One region of the Promicromonospora sp. NPDC050262 genome, then DNA from elsewhere that is predicted to be linked to it. Evidence: riboswitches for the same ligand, from Rfam matches in the RefSeq annotation. Region 1 holds a riboswitch; the other holds the start of a gene.

The links. A riboswitch is a leader RNA that binds a small molecule or an ion and turns the genes downstream of it on or off. The one in region 1 is predicted to bind S-adenosylmethionine.
Region 2: it holds a riboswitch for S-adenosylmethionine, as region 1 does, so the genes downstream of both, AB0I29_RS19310 (LLM class flavin-dependent oxidoreductase) here and AB0I29_RS24740 (aminotransferase class V-fold PLP-dependent enzyme) in region 1, are expected to answer to the same signal.

What each region holds. Positions count from the first base shown of each region.
Region 1 covers NZ_JBFAKX010000023.1:75,241-82,161, reverse strand. Annotated here, with positions in the region: gene AB0I29_RS24760 (glycoside hydrolase family 3 N-terminal domain-containing protein) at 1-1,815, shown strand, start outside; gene AB0I29_RS24755 (O-succinylhomoserine sulfhydrylase) at 1,897-3,162, opposite strand; gene AB0I29_RS24750 (rhodanese-like domain-containing protein) at 3,159-3,608, opposite strand; gene AB0I29_RS24745 (aminoglycoside phosphotransferase family protein) at 3,892-4,605, shown strand; SAM riboswitch class IV at 4,651-4,765, shown strand; gene AB0I29_RS24740 (aminotransferase class V-fold PLP-dependent enzyme) at 4,797-6,215, shown strand; gene AB0I29_RS24735 (hypothetical protein) at 6,261-6,857, opposite strand.
Region 2 covers NZ_JBFAKX010000013.1:85,483-92,403, reverse strand. Annotated here, with positions in the region: gene AB0I29_RS19315 (GH92 family glycosyl hydrolase) at 1-3,141, shown strand, start outside; SAM riboswitch class IV at 3,449-3,560, shown strand; gene AB0I29_RS19310 (LLM class flavin-dependent oxidoreductase) at 3,981-5,144, shown strand; gene AB0I29_RS19305 (rhodanese-like domain-containing protein) at 5,205-5,558, shown strand; gene AB0I29_RS19300 (aminotransferase class I/II-fold pyridoxal phosphate-dependent enzyme) at 5,555-6,921, shown strand, end outside.

The DNA.
Region 1 (6,921 bases):
CCCGAGGCCTGGGCGGACGCGATCGACGGCTTCCAGACACAGGCCCTCGCGACGCGGCTGCAGATCCCGCTGATCTACGGCGTCGACTCCGTGCACGGGCACGGCAACCTGAACGGCGCGACGATCCTGCCGCACAACATCGGGCTCGGCGCCACGCGCGACCCCCTGCTGGTCGCGCGGGCCGAGCGCATGGTCGCGTCCGAGACGCGCGCGACCGGCATCCCGTGGACGTTCGCGCCCTGCGTGTGCGTGGTGCGTGACGACCGCTGGGGCCGCACGTACGAGTCCTTCGGGGAGCACCCCGCGCTCGCGAGCGTGCTCGGCGCGGCCGCCGTGACCGGCTTCCAGGGCAAGGACCTGGACAGCAGCACGTCGGTGCTCGCGACCGCCAAGCACTTCGCGGGCGACGGCGACACCACCTTCGGCACCGGCGAGGGCGACTACACGATCGACCAGGGCATCACCGAGCAGAGCCGGCGGCACGTCGAGCAGGTGGACCTGCCGCCGTACGTGGCGGCGCTCAAGGCCGGCGTCGGCTCGGTCATGCCGAGCTTCTCCAGCATCGACTGGACCGACGACGGCCTCGGCAACCCCGTGAAGATGCATGCGAACCGCGAGCTGGTCACCGGGTGGCTCAAGCAGAAGCAGGGGTTCGACGGCTTCGTGATCAGCGACTGGCAGGGGATCCACCAGATCCCGCCGCTCGCGGCCGACTCCCCGACCACCGGCCAGATCGTCACCGGCGTCAACGCGGGCATCGACATGTTCATGGAGCCGTCGCAGTTCGAGCGGTTCCACACGCGGCTGCTCGCCGCGGTCCAGGACGGGCAGGTCGGCGAGAAGCGCATCAACGACGCCGTGTCCAGGATCCTCGCCGCCAAGTTCGAGCTGGGTCTGTTCGAGGAGCCGTTCGCGGACCGGTCCAACGCCGACGACATCGGTTCGGCGGAGCACCGGGCGATCGCCCGCAAGGCCGTCGCCGAGTCGCAGGTGCTGCTCAAGAACAGCCACCGCGCCCTGCCGCTGGACGACGACGAGAGCATCTACGTCGCGGGCCGCAACGCCGACGACCTGGGCAACCAGGCCGGCGGCTGGACCGGCACGTGGCAGGGGTTCTCGGGCGACGTCACGGCGGGCACCACGATCCTGGAGGGCATCCAGGCGGCGGCCGACGACGTCACGTTCAGCGAGGACGCCTCCGCGCCGACCGACGGCGCCGACGTCGGCGTCGTCGTCGTCGGCGAGACGCCGTACGCCGAGGGGTTCGGCGACGTCGGCGGGCCCGAGTGGGCCTGGGACCCGGCCGACGGCGGGGTCCCCCGCGAGGAGAAGTCGATGTCGCTGCAGCCCGGCGACGCCGCGGTCGTGGAGAAGGTCTGTGCCGAGATCCGGACCTGCGTGGTCCTGGTGGTCTCGGGGCGGCCGCAGGTGCTCACCGACCAGCTCCGGTCGATCGACGCGCTGGTCGCGTCGTGGCTGCCGGGCACGGAGGGCGCCGGCGTCGCGGACGTGTTGTTCGGCGAACGGCAGTTCACCGGCAGGCTGTCGGTCTCGTGGCCGCGGTCGGCCGACGACCCGGTGGTGAACGTGGGCGACCGGGACTACGACCCGCTGTTCCCGTTCGGCTGGGGCCTGTCGACGGGCGGCCGCACGTCGCACCTCGACGAGCAGCGGCTCGAGCTGCAGGACGCGGTGCTCGACCCGGCCACCGGCGTCCCGCCGGCGGCATCGAAGGCGATCGCGACGTCGGACGTGGCGCTCCTGGAGGGCCACGAGTCCCTGGCGGCCCGGATCCTCACCCGGGCCGGTCGCTGACGAGGCGCTGAGATCTGGTGGTCGCGCCGAGATCTGGCGGCGCGCCGCCAGATCTCGGCGCAGCCGCCAGATCTCGACGGCCTACCCTGCCGCGGACAGGGCCTGGGTGACGTCCTCGATGATGTCCTGGACGTCCTCCAGGCCCACCGAGAGGCGGACCGTCGTCTCCGCGATGCCGACGGCGGCCCGGCCCGGCGCGCCCAGCTTGCGGTGCGTGGTCGTCGCGGGGTGGGTGATCAGGGACTTCGCGTCGCCGAGGTTGTTCGAGATGTCGACCAGCCGCAGGGCGTCGAGGAACGCGAACGTGTGCCGCTTCGCGGCGTCGTCGTCCGTGCCCCCGGGGACCGCCAGGTCGAACGTCACGACCGTGCCGCCGCCGCTCATCTGGGACCGCGCCAGGTCGGCCTGCGGGTGGGAGTCGAGGAACGGGTAGCGCACGGTGCCCACCGCGGGCAGCTCCTCCAGGGCGCGCGCCACGGCGAGGGCGCTCGCGCTCTGGGCCGCCACGCGCACCGGCAGCGTCTCCAGGCCCTTGAGCAGGGTCCACGCGTTGAACGGCGCCAGCGACGGCCCGGTGTTGCGGATGAACGTCTGCACGGGGCCGGTGATGTACTCCGTGGAACCGAGTATCGCGCCGCCCAGCACGCGCCCCTGCCCGTCGATGTGCTTGGTCGCCGAGTAGACGACCACGTCGGCACCCAGCTCCAGCGGCTTCTGCAGCAGCGGGGTGGCGAACACGTTGTCGAGCACCACCGTCGCCCCGGCGGAGTGCGCCAGGTCCACGACGGCGCGGACGTCCACGATGTCCTGCATCGGGTTCGACGGCGTCTCGAAGAACACCACGTCCGCGGGTGTCGAGAGCGCCTCCTCCCACTGGGACAGCACGTGCCCGTCCACGTAGTCGGTGCGCACACCCCACTTCTTGAAGATCTCCTCGAAGATCACCACCGAGGACCCGAACAGCGCCCGGGCGGCCACGATCCGGGAGCCCGACTCCACGAGCGCGGCCAGCGACGTGAACACCGCGGACATGCCGGTCGCGGTCGCGTAGCAGGCGTCGGCACCCTCGAGCTGGCGCAGCCGCTCCTCGAAGGTGTGCACCGTCGGGTTGCCGTAGCGCGAGTAGACGAACCGGTCGACGTCGCCCTTGAACGCGGCCTCGGCCTCCGCGGCGTTGTCGTAGACGTAGCCCTGCGTGAGGAACAGCGCCTCGCTGGTCTCCTGGAACTCGCTGCGCTGGTGGCCGCCGCGCACGGCGAGCGTCGCCGGGCGGACGCCGTCGGGAAGCGGCTTGCGGCCGGAACCACCGGGGTTCGCGTCCGGCGGGAACGCGCCGGTGACGGTCACGCGGGGCCCGCCGTCCACGGCAGCCCGGCGACCTTCCAGCCCTGCTGGTCGCGGACACCGTCGGCCCCGGGCGCACCCTCGAAACCCTCCAGCACGTTGTACGACGGCGCGATGCCCGACGCCGTGGCGAGCCGCGCCGCCGCGATCGAGCGCTGGCCGGAGCGGCACAGGAAGACGATGGGCCCGCCGGAGACGCCGGCCGCCCGGAGCTCCTCCAGGAACCGCGGGTTGGGCACGCCGCCGGCCTGCACCCACTCGGTGAACACGGGCTGCTTCTCCAGCGATGCCGTGTCCGGGATGCCGATCGTGCGCCACTCGCCCTCGGTACGGACGTCCACGAGCGTGGCGTCCGGGTCACCGGAGAGCAGGTCCCAGGCCTGCTGGGGCGTGATGTCGCCGGCGTAGCCGTCGGCCGGTCGTGCTTCGACGCGCGCGGGGTCGCTCATGATGCTCCTCCATCGGTCGTGGCGGTAGCACCCTCGTCCGTTCTCCGCGGCTGCGGGGAACGCTGGGTTGCTGCGGCGTCGTCGTGCCACGTCACTCGGCCGCTCGGGATGGTCGTTGCCAACCCTACGACATGGTGTCCGGTGGGTGGAACAGTGTCTCGACAGGCAATCCGACCAATCTGGTCGGGAAACCGCTTTTCGGTACGGTGGCGGCGATGCCAGGGCACGAGGAGCCGCTGACCGGCGGCAACATGAACGCGGTGGTGCGCGTGGGCGACACACGGTGCTGCGGACCGCCGGGCCGTGGACGCCCACGGTCCACGAGTACCTGCGCCACGTGCGGGGCCGGGGCATCACGGAGGTGCCTGAGCCCTTCGGGCTCGACGAGCGGGGGCGCGAGGTCGTCTCGTTCCTCCCTGGCGACGTCCCGGGCTGGCCGGCCCCGGAGTGGCTCTGGTCCGAGCGGAACCTGCGCGACGCCGGGCGCCTCCTGCGCCGGCTCCACGACGCGTCCCTCGACCTCGACCTGCCGGACGCCGTCTGGCGGCTGCCCGCCCGCGAGCCGGCCGAGGTGATCTGCCACAACGACGCCGCGCCGTACAACATGGTGTTCCGCGCGGGCCGGCTCGTCGGGCTCATCGACGTGGACACGGCGTCGCCCGGGCCTCGCGTGTGGGACGTGGCGTACACCGCGTACCGCATGGCCCCGTTCGCGGGCGACGCGTTCGCCGGGGTGGCCTACGACGTCGGGCACCTGGACCCGCCGGCCCGGCTGGACACGCTGGTCGCCGCGTACGGGGCCGGCTGGTCGAGTGCGGACGTGCTCCGCGCGATGGCGGAGCGACTCACGGAGCTCGCCGCGTTCAGCGAGGCCAGGGCCGACGACGGCGGGCCCGCCGAGCTGCGCGACCACGCCGCCATGTACCGCTCGGACGCCGCCCGCGTCGCCGGCCTCGCGACTCGCGCGACCCGACCGGATCGTGGGACCAGCATCTGAGACGTGCGTTGACAGGAGTTTTGCCCGCAGCACAGGATGGCCGCAGGTCATGAGCGCCAGCGTCAAGCCCCGGCTCGCTGGCCGGCAACCCTCCCTCCGCGGTGGGGTGCCCCGGGTGACGACCAGGCCGCGCGCAGCCCGCGTGCGGCAAGCGCGGGGGAACCTCCCCCAGGACTGTGCTGGAGGACGCCATGTCTGCTCCCACCCTCAGCCGTGCCACCGCGGTGACCGACCTCGCCCCGCTGCGCCCTGTCGTCGGCGGCGGCACGCTCGTCCCGCTCGTGGACGGCACGCGGGTCTCGTACGCGAACCTCGACGTCGCCGCGTCCGCCCCGGCCCTGCAGGCCGTCGCCGACCGTGTCACCCAGGTGCTGCCCCTGTACGCCAGCGTGCACCGCGGTGCGGGCTACCTCTCCCAGGTGAGCACTGCGCTCTACGAGACCGCGCGCCGCACCGTCGGCGCGTTCGTCGGCGCCCGCGAGGACGACCTGACGATCATCACGCGGAACACCACCGACTCCCTCAACCTCCTCGCCGGCTGCGTCCCCGCGCAGCCCGACGGCGAGCCCGGCCGCGTGCTGGTGCTCGACGTGGAGCACCACGCGAACCTGCTGCCCTGGCAGCGCACCACCGGCGCGACCGTGCTGACCGGCGGTGCCACCGTGGCCGAGACCGTCGCCCAGATCCGGGAGGAGCTGGCCGACGCCGCCGCGGACCATCCGTTCGCCCTCGTGGCCCTGACCGGCGCCTCGAACGTGACCGGCGAGTCCCTCCCGATCGCCGAGATCGTCGCCGTGGCCCACGAGTTCGGGGCGCGCGTGGCGCTCGACGGCGCCCAGCTCGTGCCGCACCGCCGCATCTCGCTGGAGTCCACCGGCGTGGACTACCTCGCCTTCTCCGGCCACAAGACCTACGCCCCGTTCGGCGCTGGTGTGCTGGTGGGCCGCCGCGACTGGCTCGACGCGGGTACGCCCTACCTCGCGGGCGGCGGCGCCGTCCGGCGCGTGCGGGTGGGCGGCACCGACTGGCACGAGGGGCCCGCCCGCCACGAGGCAGGCTCCCCCAACGTGATCGGCGCGGTGGCGCTCGCGGCGGCCTGCGAGGAGCTGGCGGCGCTCGACGCCGCCGAGGTCGTGGCCCACGAGAACACCCTGCGCCGCCGGCTCGTGTCGGGGCTCGAGGCGATCGACCGTGTCGAGGTCGTGCGGGTCTGGGCCGACGCCGTCGACCCCGTGGGCGTGGTGACCTTCACCGTGACCGGGTACGACCCGGGCCTCGTCGCCGCATACCTGTCCGCGGAGCACGGCATCGGCGTCCGGGACGGCCGCTTCTGCGCGCACCCGCTGCTCGGCCGGCTCGGGTTCGACGCCGGAGCGGTGCGCGCCTCGGTGGGCGTCGGCACCGCGGGCGAGGAGGTCGAGCGCTTGATCGCCGCCGTCGGCCGCCTGGTCGAGGAGGGTCCGCAGGCCGGGTACGACGTGGTCGACGGGCTGTGGGTCGTGACCGACGACCCGCGTCCGGTGCCCGAGGGCTCCGGTCTCGCGGGCCTGCTGGCCACGGCCGCCCTGGGCTTCGACGAGGCCTTCGGCTGCCTCCCGGACGAGGACTGACGTGTCCGACGGACAGGTCACCCGGGTGACCTGTACGTCTGACAGCTAGAGGGCGAGGGCCACGCAGATGCCGCCCATCGTGAGGTCCAGGCCGATGCACCACAGCGCGAGCGACCGGTTGACCACGACGTCACGGCGGTAGTGCACCACGTCCCACCCGGCGTGCGCGGCGAGGGCGAGGCCCGCGAGGGCCAGCCCGAGCCGCGGCTCCAGGAACAGGGCCACCGTCGCGACGCCGAAGAAGCCCGCCATCGCGACGGCCTGCGGCCACGTCGCACGGCGTCCGCGGGCCAGGCCGATGCCGGTGAGGACCAGCCCCACCAGGACGAACGCGACCCAGCGCGGCGTGTCCAGCAGCTCGGACGCGACGGGGATCACGGACGCCAGGAGCGCGACGAGCCAGGCCGTCCAGCGGACGCCGGTCACGGCGGCGGCCAGGTAGCACAGGGTCGCGACGCCGATCGCGGTGGCCGGGTCCTCGGCGACCGCCTCCTGCCAGGTGCCGTCGACGATCGCCGTCCCGCCGACCAGCAGGCCGAAGCCCGTGAGCACGCCGAGCACGATCCAGGCGGTGTTGGTGGGCCAGGTCCCCGTCCACCGGCTCGGCCGCGCGGGGACGGTCGTCCCGAACGTCTCGGTCATGGTCCCGTGCTCCCTGTCCCGGCGCTTCGGCGCCGTCGTGGCTAGATACCCTCTAGGGGTACCC
Region 2 (6,921 bases), on a different contig from region 1:
ACCGTGCTGCTCGACGGGCTGGACGTGCCGGTCGAGGCCGGCACCGAGCTGCGCTACGCCGTGCTGCCCGTGCTCGACGAGAAGCTGACCTACCGCTCCACCTACGTGGCGCTCGACCTGCAGCTCGACGACGGCACGTGGCTCTCCGCCACCGACCCCGGGCGGGACCTGCTGGACCAGCACGGGATGCCCGCGACCGCCGTCGGGCAGGGGGAGGCCCGGATCCTGGTGCCCGACCACTGGAACCTGGTCCGCGTGGACCTGGGCCCCGTGGCCCAGGCGCTCCCGGGCCGCCGCGTGCGCGCGGCCGCCGCCGTGACCGCCGCGCCCGACGGCGGGCGCACCGAGGCGTGGTTCGACACGGTGTCGGTGGGGCGACGCGCCCCGCGTACGGTCACCGGCCGCACGGACCTCGTGGACACGCGGCGCGGCACGCACTCCTCGGGCGCCTACTCGCGGGGCAACAACGTGCCCGCCGCCGCGGTGCCGAACGGCTTCACGATGTGGGTCCCGCTGACCGACGCCGCCTCCGAGCGCTGGCTGTACTCCTGGGCCGCGCACAACGGCCCGGACAACCGGCCGCGCCTGCAGGGCGTGGGCATCTCGCACGAGCCGAGCCCGTGGATGGGGGACCGCGACCAGCTTGCGTTCCACCTCGTGCCCGCCGGACCCGGCGACGACGTGCCGGACGCCGGACTCGACGCCCGCTCGATCGGTTTCTCGCACGACGACGAGACCGCCCGCCCGCACCGGTACGACGTCGGCCTGGACGGCGGCGCGCGCGTGGCCGTCGCGGCGTCCGACCACGGCGGCGTGCTCCGCCTCACGTTCCCGGACGGCGCCACGACGGGCCACCTGCTGATCGACGCCGTGGGCGACTCCGGCGCGGACGGCGCGCCCGTGTCCGTGACCGTCCACGACGACGGCACGCTCACCGGCTGGAGCGACCACGGCAGCCCGCTGTCGGTGGGCCGCAGCCGCATGTACGTCGTGGGCCGGATCTCCCGGCCGGTCCTGCGCACGGGCCGCGCCCGCGGACGGGACCACGCCACGTACGCGACGGTCGCGCTGGACGCCGGGGCGGACGCGGCGGCCGGGGCCGACGCGGGCCGCACGGTCGAGGTGCGCGTGGCGACGTCGTACATCAGCGAGGAGCTGGCCTGGCTCGCGCTGGAGCGCGAGGTGTCCGGCACCTTCGACGAGGTCGCCGACGCCGCCCGCGCGCAGTGGGAGGAGCGGCTCGGCGTGCTCGACGTCGAGGGCGCCGCCGAGGAGCAGCGGGTCACGCTCTACTCGAACCTGTACCGGCTCAACCTGTACCCGTCGTCGTACACGGAGGTCGGGGCCGACGGCGCGCCCGTGCACGCCTCGCCCGTGCTCGACGGCGCCCCGGTGGTGCCCGGCGAGATGTTCGTGAACCACGGGTTCTGGGACACCTACCGCACCTGCTGGCCCGCGTACGCCCTGCTGTACCCGGAGGTCGCGGCACGGCTCGCCGACGGGTTCGTGCAGCAGTACCGCGAGGGCGGCTGGGTCGCCCGCTGGTCGTCGCCGGGGTACGCCGACCTGATGACGGGCACGTCGTCCGACGTCGCCTTCGCCGACCTGTACCTGCGCGGCGTGGACCTGCCCGATCCGCTGGCCACCTACGACGCCGGGCTGCGCAACGCCACGGCGCTGCCTACCCGGTCCGGTGTGGGGCGCAAGGGCCAGGAGTTCGCGCTCACCCACGGCTGGGTGCCGCGCGACGTCGAGGAGTCGGTGTCGTGGAGCCTGGAGGGCTACATCAACGACGCCGGGCTGGCGCGGATGGCGCAGGCGCTCGCGGACGCGCCCGGGACCCCGGAGGGACGCCGCCGTGCCCTGCGCGACGAGGCCGCCTACCTGCGGCAGAGCGCGCTCGGCTACGTGCACCTCTTCGACGCCGGCACGGGGTTCTTCCGGGGGCGCGCCCGGGACGGCGAGCTCGACCCGGCCCCGTTCGACCCGGACGCGTGGGGCGGCGACTACACCGAGTCCGACGCCTGGAACTTCCTGTTCCACCCCGTGCACGACGGCGCGGGGCTGGCCGCCCTGCACGGCGGCCGTGCCGGCCTGGAGCGGCTGCTGGAGCGGTTCTTCGCCGCGCCGGAGCGGGCGGACAAGCCGGGGAGCTACGGGTCCGCGATCCACGAGATGTTCGAGGCGCGTGACGTGCGCCTGGGCCAGCTCGGGCAGTCGAACCAGGTGTCGCACCACATCGCCTGGACGTGGTCGGTCGCCGGGCGGCCGGACCGCACCCAGGAGGTCGTGCGCGAGATCCTGACGCGCCTGTGGACCGGCAACGACATCGGGCAGGGCTACCACGGCGACGAGGACAACGGCGAGATGTCGGCCTGGTACGTGCTGGCCGCGCTCGGGCTGTACCCGCTGGAGATCGGCTCGCCGCGGTGGGCGGTCACGTCACCGCTGTTCGAGCGGGCGGTGGTGCACCGGCCTGACGGCGACCTCGTGATCGAGGCACCGGGAGCGGCCGGGCGGCAGTACGTGGCGGGGCTGGACGTGGCTGGTGGTGACGGCGCGGCTGGTGTCGACGTGGCCGCGGCGCGGGCGGTCACGACGCCGTCGATCGACAACGGTGACCTCGTCGGGGGAGCGACCCTGCGGTTCGCGCTGTCGGAGACCCCGACCCGGTGGGGCGTGCCGGCGGACGGCGACGAGGCTGGTGCTCGTGCCGCTGAGGGCGGTGCCGGGTTGGCTTCCGACCGGCCGTGGCGGCGCGCCGACGGCGCCTGGCGCGGTGCCGAGGGTGCGCTGCCGCACCTGACCGACGGCGACCTGACGACGTCGGCCGTGGTGGACGGCACGCTCGACTGGGCGCCCGCCGCTGAGGTCCCGGCGGGGGCCGTGCTGCGCGCCTACACGCTGGTCTCGGGCCCGTCGGCCGAGTCGTCGTCCGTCGAGGCGGCGTCCGGACCGCCGTCGGCCTGGCGCCTGGTCGGGGGCGACGGGCGGGTGCTGGACGAGCGGTCCGGCGAGGAGTGGCGCTGGCCGAGCCAGCTCCGCCCCTTCGTGCTCGACGAGCCCGTGCCGCTCGCGGACCTCCGCCTGGAGCTGGCCGGACCCGGTGCCCTCGCCCAGATCGAGCTCCTCCTGGGCTGACCCGCACGTCCAGGCGCCGGCGCTGCGAACGGCAGCCCTCGAAGGTGCGCTTCTACCCCGTCATCGGGCCCGGAATCAGCCGGATTCCGGGCCCGAAGACGGGGTAGAAGCGCACCTCCCTCGTGCCGGTCGCGCAGCGTCCGGGACGGCGGCTCCTGGCCGCGCCCCCAGGGCCTTGGCGAGACCGTGGTCCCGGGATGTGAGATCTGGGCAAGGATCATTGACTTCTATGGGTTCCATTCGTATCTTCTGTGACATCGAGACCAACCGCACTTATCCGATCGGAGAGATGTAGAAAGCCTCGACAGGTCATGAGTTCCGACGCGAAGCCCCGGCTGGTCGGACGGCAACCCCCCGCGCGGGTGGGTGCCCCGGGTGAGGACCAGGTCCACCGCCGCCGGCGGATGACAACACGCGTCGCTCGCCGATGGGCGAGCAGGTGAGGAGAACGACGATGACCCGGAGCGCTGCCCCCGCCGTCCACGTGTCCCTGCCGTCCCGGAACGTCTCCGCGCGGGCTGGTGCTGCCCCGCGCGAGGAGATGTGTTGTCACTGTTCCTGTCGCTGACGGCGACAGGCTGATCGCGACAACCTGACCGCGACAGCCCCGACGCGCCGACCGGCCGCAGCCAGCCACCGGTCCGCCGTCCGGAACTCCTCTCGGCGTCGCACGCCGAGCCCCGGCCGTAACCGGCCCTCACGTCCCTGACCGGACGTCTCACTCCTGCCCTCCGGCAGCCACGCTCCCGGGTGACCCCTGGACGCCGTCGTGCACCTGCGCGCGGCGGCCGGGTCCTCCGGGCGCCGTCGCGCCGCCGCAGCCCGAACGGAGCACCGCCGTGCCGTACCCGTCGCAGCCCACGTCCCTCTCCTCGACCGCCCTCTCCACCCGTCCCGTCGTGCTCGGCGTGGACCTCACCTCCGCCGGCGCCCGCCCGGGCGCCCACCGGGCCCGCGGCCCGGTCGCGCCGCGCCCGTTCGACGGCGAGCGGTTCCTCCACCTCATGCGGACCGCCGACCGTGGACTGCTCGACTTCGTCAGCCTCGACGAGGGCTTTCTGCTCCACCCCGGCCGCAGCCAGGTCACCGGACGGCTGGACACGGCCGTCGCCGCGGCCCGGGCCGCCCGGGTCACCGCGGGGATCGGGCTGGTCGCCGCCGTCGACACGGTGCACGTCGAGGCGGCCCACGCCGCCGTCGCGCTGAGCAGCATCGACCGCGCGAGCAGCGGCCGGGCCGGCTGGCAGGCCGTGCGGCAGGGCACGCTCCCCGAGCCCGACGAGGCCTGGGCGGCGCGCGTCGAGCTGGGCATCCGGTCGGTGACGCAGGTGTGGACGGGCCGGCCCGGCAGCGGGGCGGGCGCGGTCGAGCTCGACGCCGAGGGCCGGTTCCGGGTGGACCACGACGGCATCCGGTTCGCCGTCCGCGGCCGCCCGGCCGGCGGCGGCGACGCGCTGCCACAGGTGCCCCCGCCGGTCGTCGTGCGGGTGCGTTCCGAGGCCAGCGCGGCGCTGGCCGGCCGCACCGCCGACGTCGCGCGGATCACCGTCACCGACGCCGCGCACGCGGTGCGGCTGCGCCGGCTCGTGCGGGATGCCGCGCTGTCCGCCGGGCGCGACCCCGAGGAGCTGCGCGTGCTCGCCGAGGTCTACGTGGTGCTCGCGGCGGAGCGGGCCAGCGCCCGGGCCCGGCTGGAGCTCGTCGAGGCGCTGGAGGGCACGGCGGCCATGGGCGACGGGCTGGTCGTCGCAGACACGCCGGACGAGCTCGCCACCCTGATCGCCGACTGGACCACCGTCGGCGCCGTCGACGGGTTCCTGCTGCGGCCGTCCTCGCTCAGCTCCGACCTCGACGCGATCACCGACCACCTGGTCCCCGCGCTCCAGCAGGCGGGCCTGTTCCGCACGGAGCGGACGGCGACCACGCTGCGCGGCTCGCTCGGGCTGTCCGACGTCGAGGCGGCCGAGCGGGTGCTGCCCACGGGCCGGCTGCTGAGCGCCTGACGACCGCGCCGGCGAACACCCGGCACCCGCACCAGACGACCCATCGTGGAGGAGACCATCATGACCACCCCTGAGCTGCAGACCCCCGACGCCGCGGGCGCCAAGGTCGCCGGCGGCGCCCTGCTGATCGACGTCCGCTCGGCCGCGGGCCGGGCCTCGGCGGGCGAGATCCCGGGCGCCACGCTCGCGGACCGCGACAACCTGGACGCGCTGTTCGGGCCGTCCGACAACCCCGCGATCACCCTCGACACTCCCGTCGTGATCGTGTGCGGCTCGATCAACGGCTCCGGCCCGGTCGCGGAGGCGCTCGCGGCCCGCGGCTACACCGACGTCTCGCACGTCGACGGCGGGTTCCCCGCCTGGAAGGAGGCCGGGCTGCCCGCGACGGAGGCCGAGCCGAGCGCGGCGCCATGACCGGCTTCGCCACCCGGCAGGTGCACGCGCGCAGCGCGGGACGGGACGACGCCGGGCGCGCCACCGGGGCGCCCGACGCCGCGCCGTCGGCCCGCGTGGTCCCGCGTGCCACGCCCGTCTACCTGACCGCCGGGTTCGAGTTCGAGGAGTGGGAGCAGGCGGCCGGGCACTTCGGCGCCGGCGAGGGCTTCGCCTACACGCGTACCGGCAACCCGACCACGGCCGCCGTCGAGCAGCGGATAGCCGCCCTGGAGGGCGGTTCCGACGCCCTGTTCCTGGCCAGCGGGCAGGCGGCCGTCACGGTCGCCCTGCTCGGCCTGGTCGAGGCCGGGCAGCGCGTGCTCGCCGCGTCCAGCATCTACGAGGGCACGCGCGGTCTGCTCCTGGAGAACCTGCCGCGCCTCGGCATCGAGGCCGACTTCGTGGACGACGCCGCCGACCCGGCCGCCTGGGAGCGCGCGATCCGCCCCGAGACGCGCGTGCTGTTCCTGGAGTCCATCCCGAACGCGCGCAACGACCTGCCCGACCTCGCGGCCGTGGCCGACGTCGCGCACGCCCACGGGTTGGTGCTCGTCGTGGACAACACCCTGGCCACGCCCTACCTGCTGCGGCCCGTCGAGCACGGCGCCGACGTCGTGGTGCACTCCGCCAGCAAGTTCCTCGCGGGGCACGGCTCGGTGCTGGGCGGCGTCGTCGTCGACTCCGGGACGTTCGACGCGCGGGCCTCGGGCGCGCTGTACCCGCACCTGGTCGCGCCCTCGCGCACGGGCGGGCCGAGCGTGGCCGACCGGCACGGCGGCAACGCGCGCCTGGCGTACCTGCGCGAGACCGTGGCGCCGCGGTTCGGCCCCACGCCGTCGCCGCTCAACGCGTTCCTCGTGGGCCAGGGCATCGAGACCCTGTCGCTGCGGGTGGCGCGGCAGAGCGCCGCGGCGCTGGAGGTCGCGCGCTGGCTGGCGTTCCGGCCGGAGGTGGCGTCGGTGGACTACTCGGGGCTCGACTCCAGCCCGTCGCACGCGCTGGCCAAGCGGTACCTGCCGGACGGCCAGGGCTCCGTCTTCACCTTCACGCTGCACGGCGGCGCCCCCGCGGCACGGGCGTTGGTCGAGGCCGTCCAGGTCTTCACGCACATGACCCACATCGGCGACGTGCGCTCGCTCGTGCTGCACCCCGCGAGCACCAGCCACGTGCTGCGCACCCCTGCCGAGCGGGCCGCCGCGGGCATCCACCCGGGCACCCTGCGGCTGTCCGTCGGCATCGAGGACCTGCCCGACCTGATCGCCGACCTCGACCGCGGGCTCGCGTCCGCCCGCGCCGCCGCCGAGGCGGACGCCGGCACCCCCGCGGACGCCGGTACCAGCAC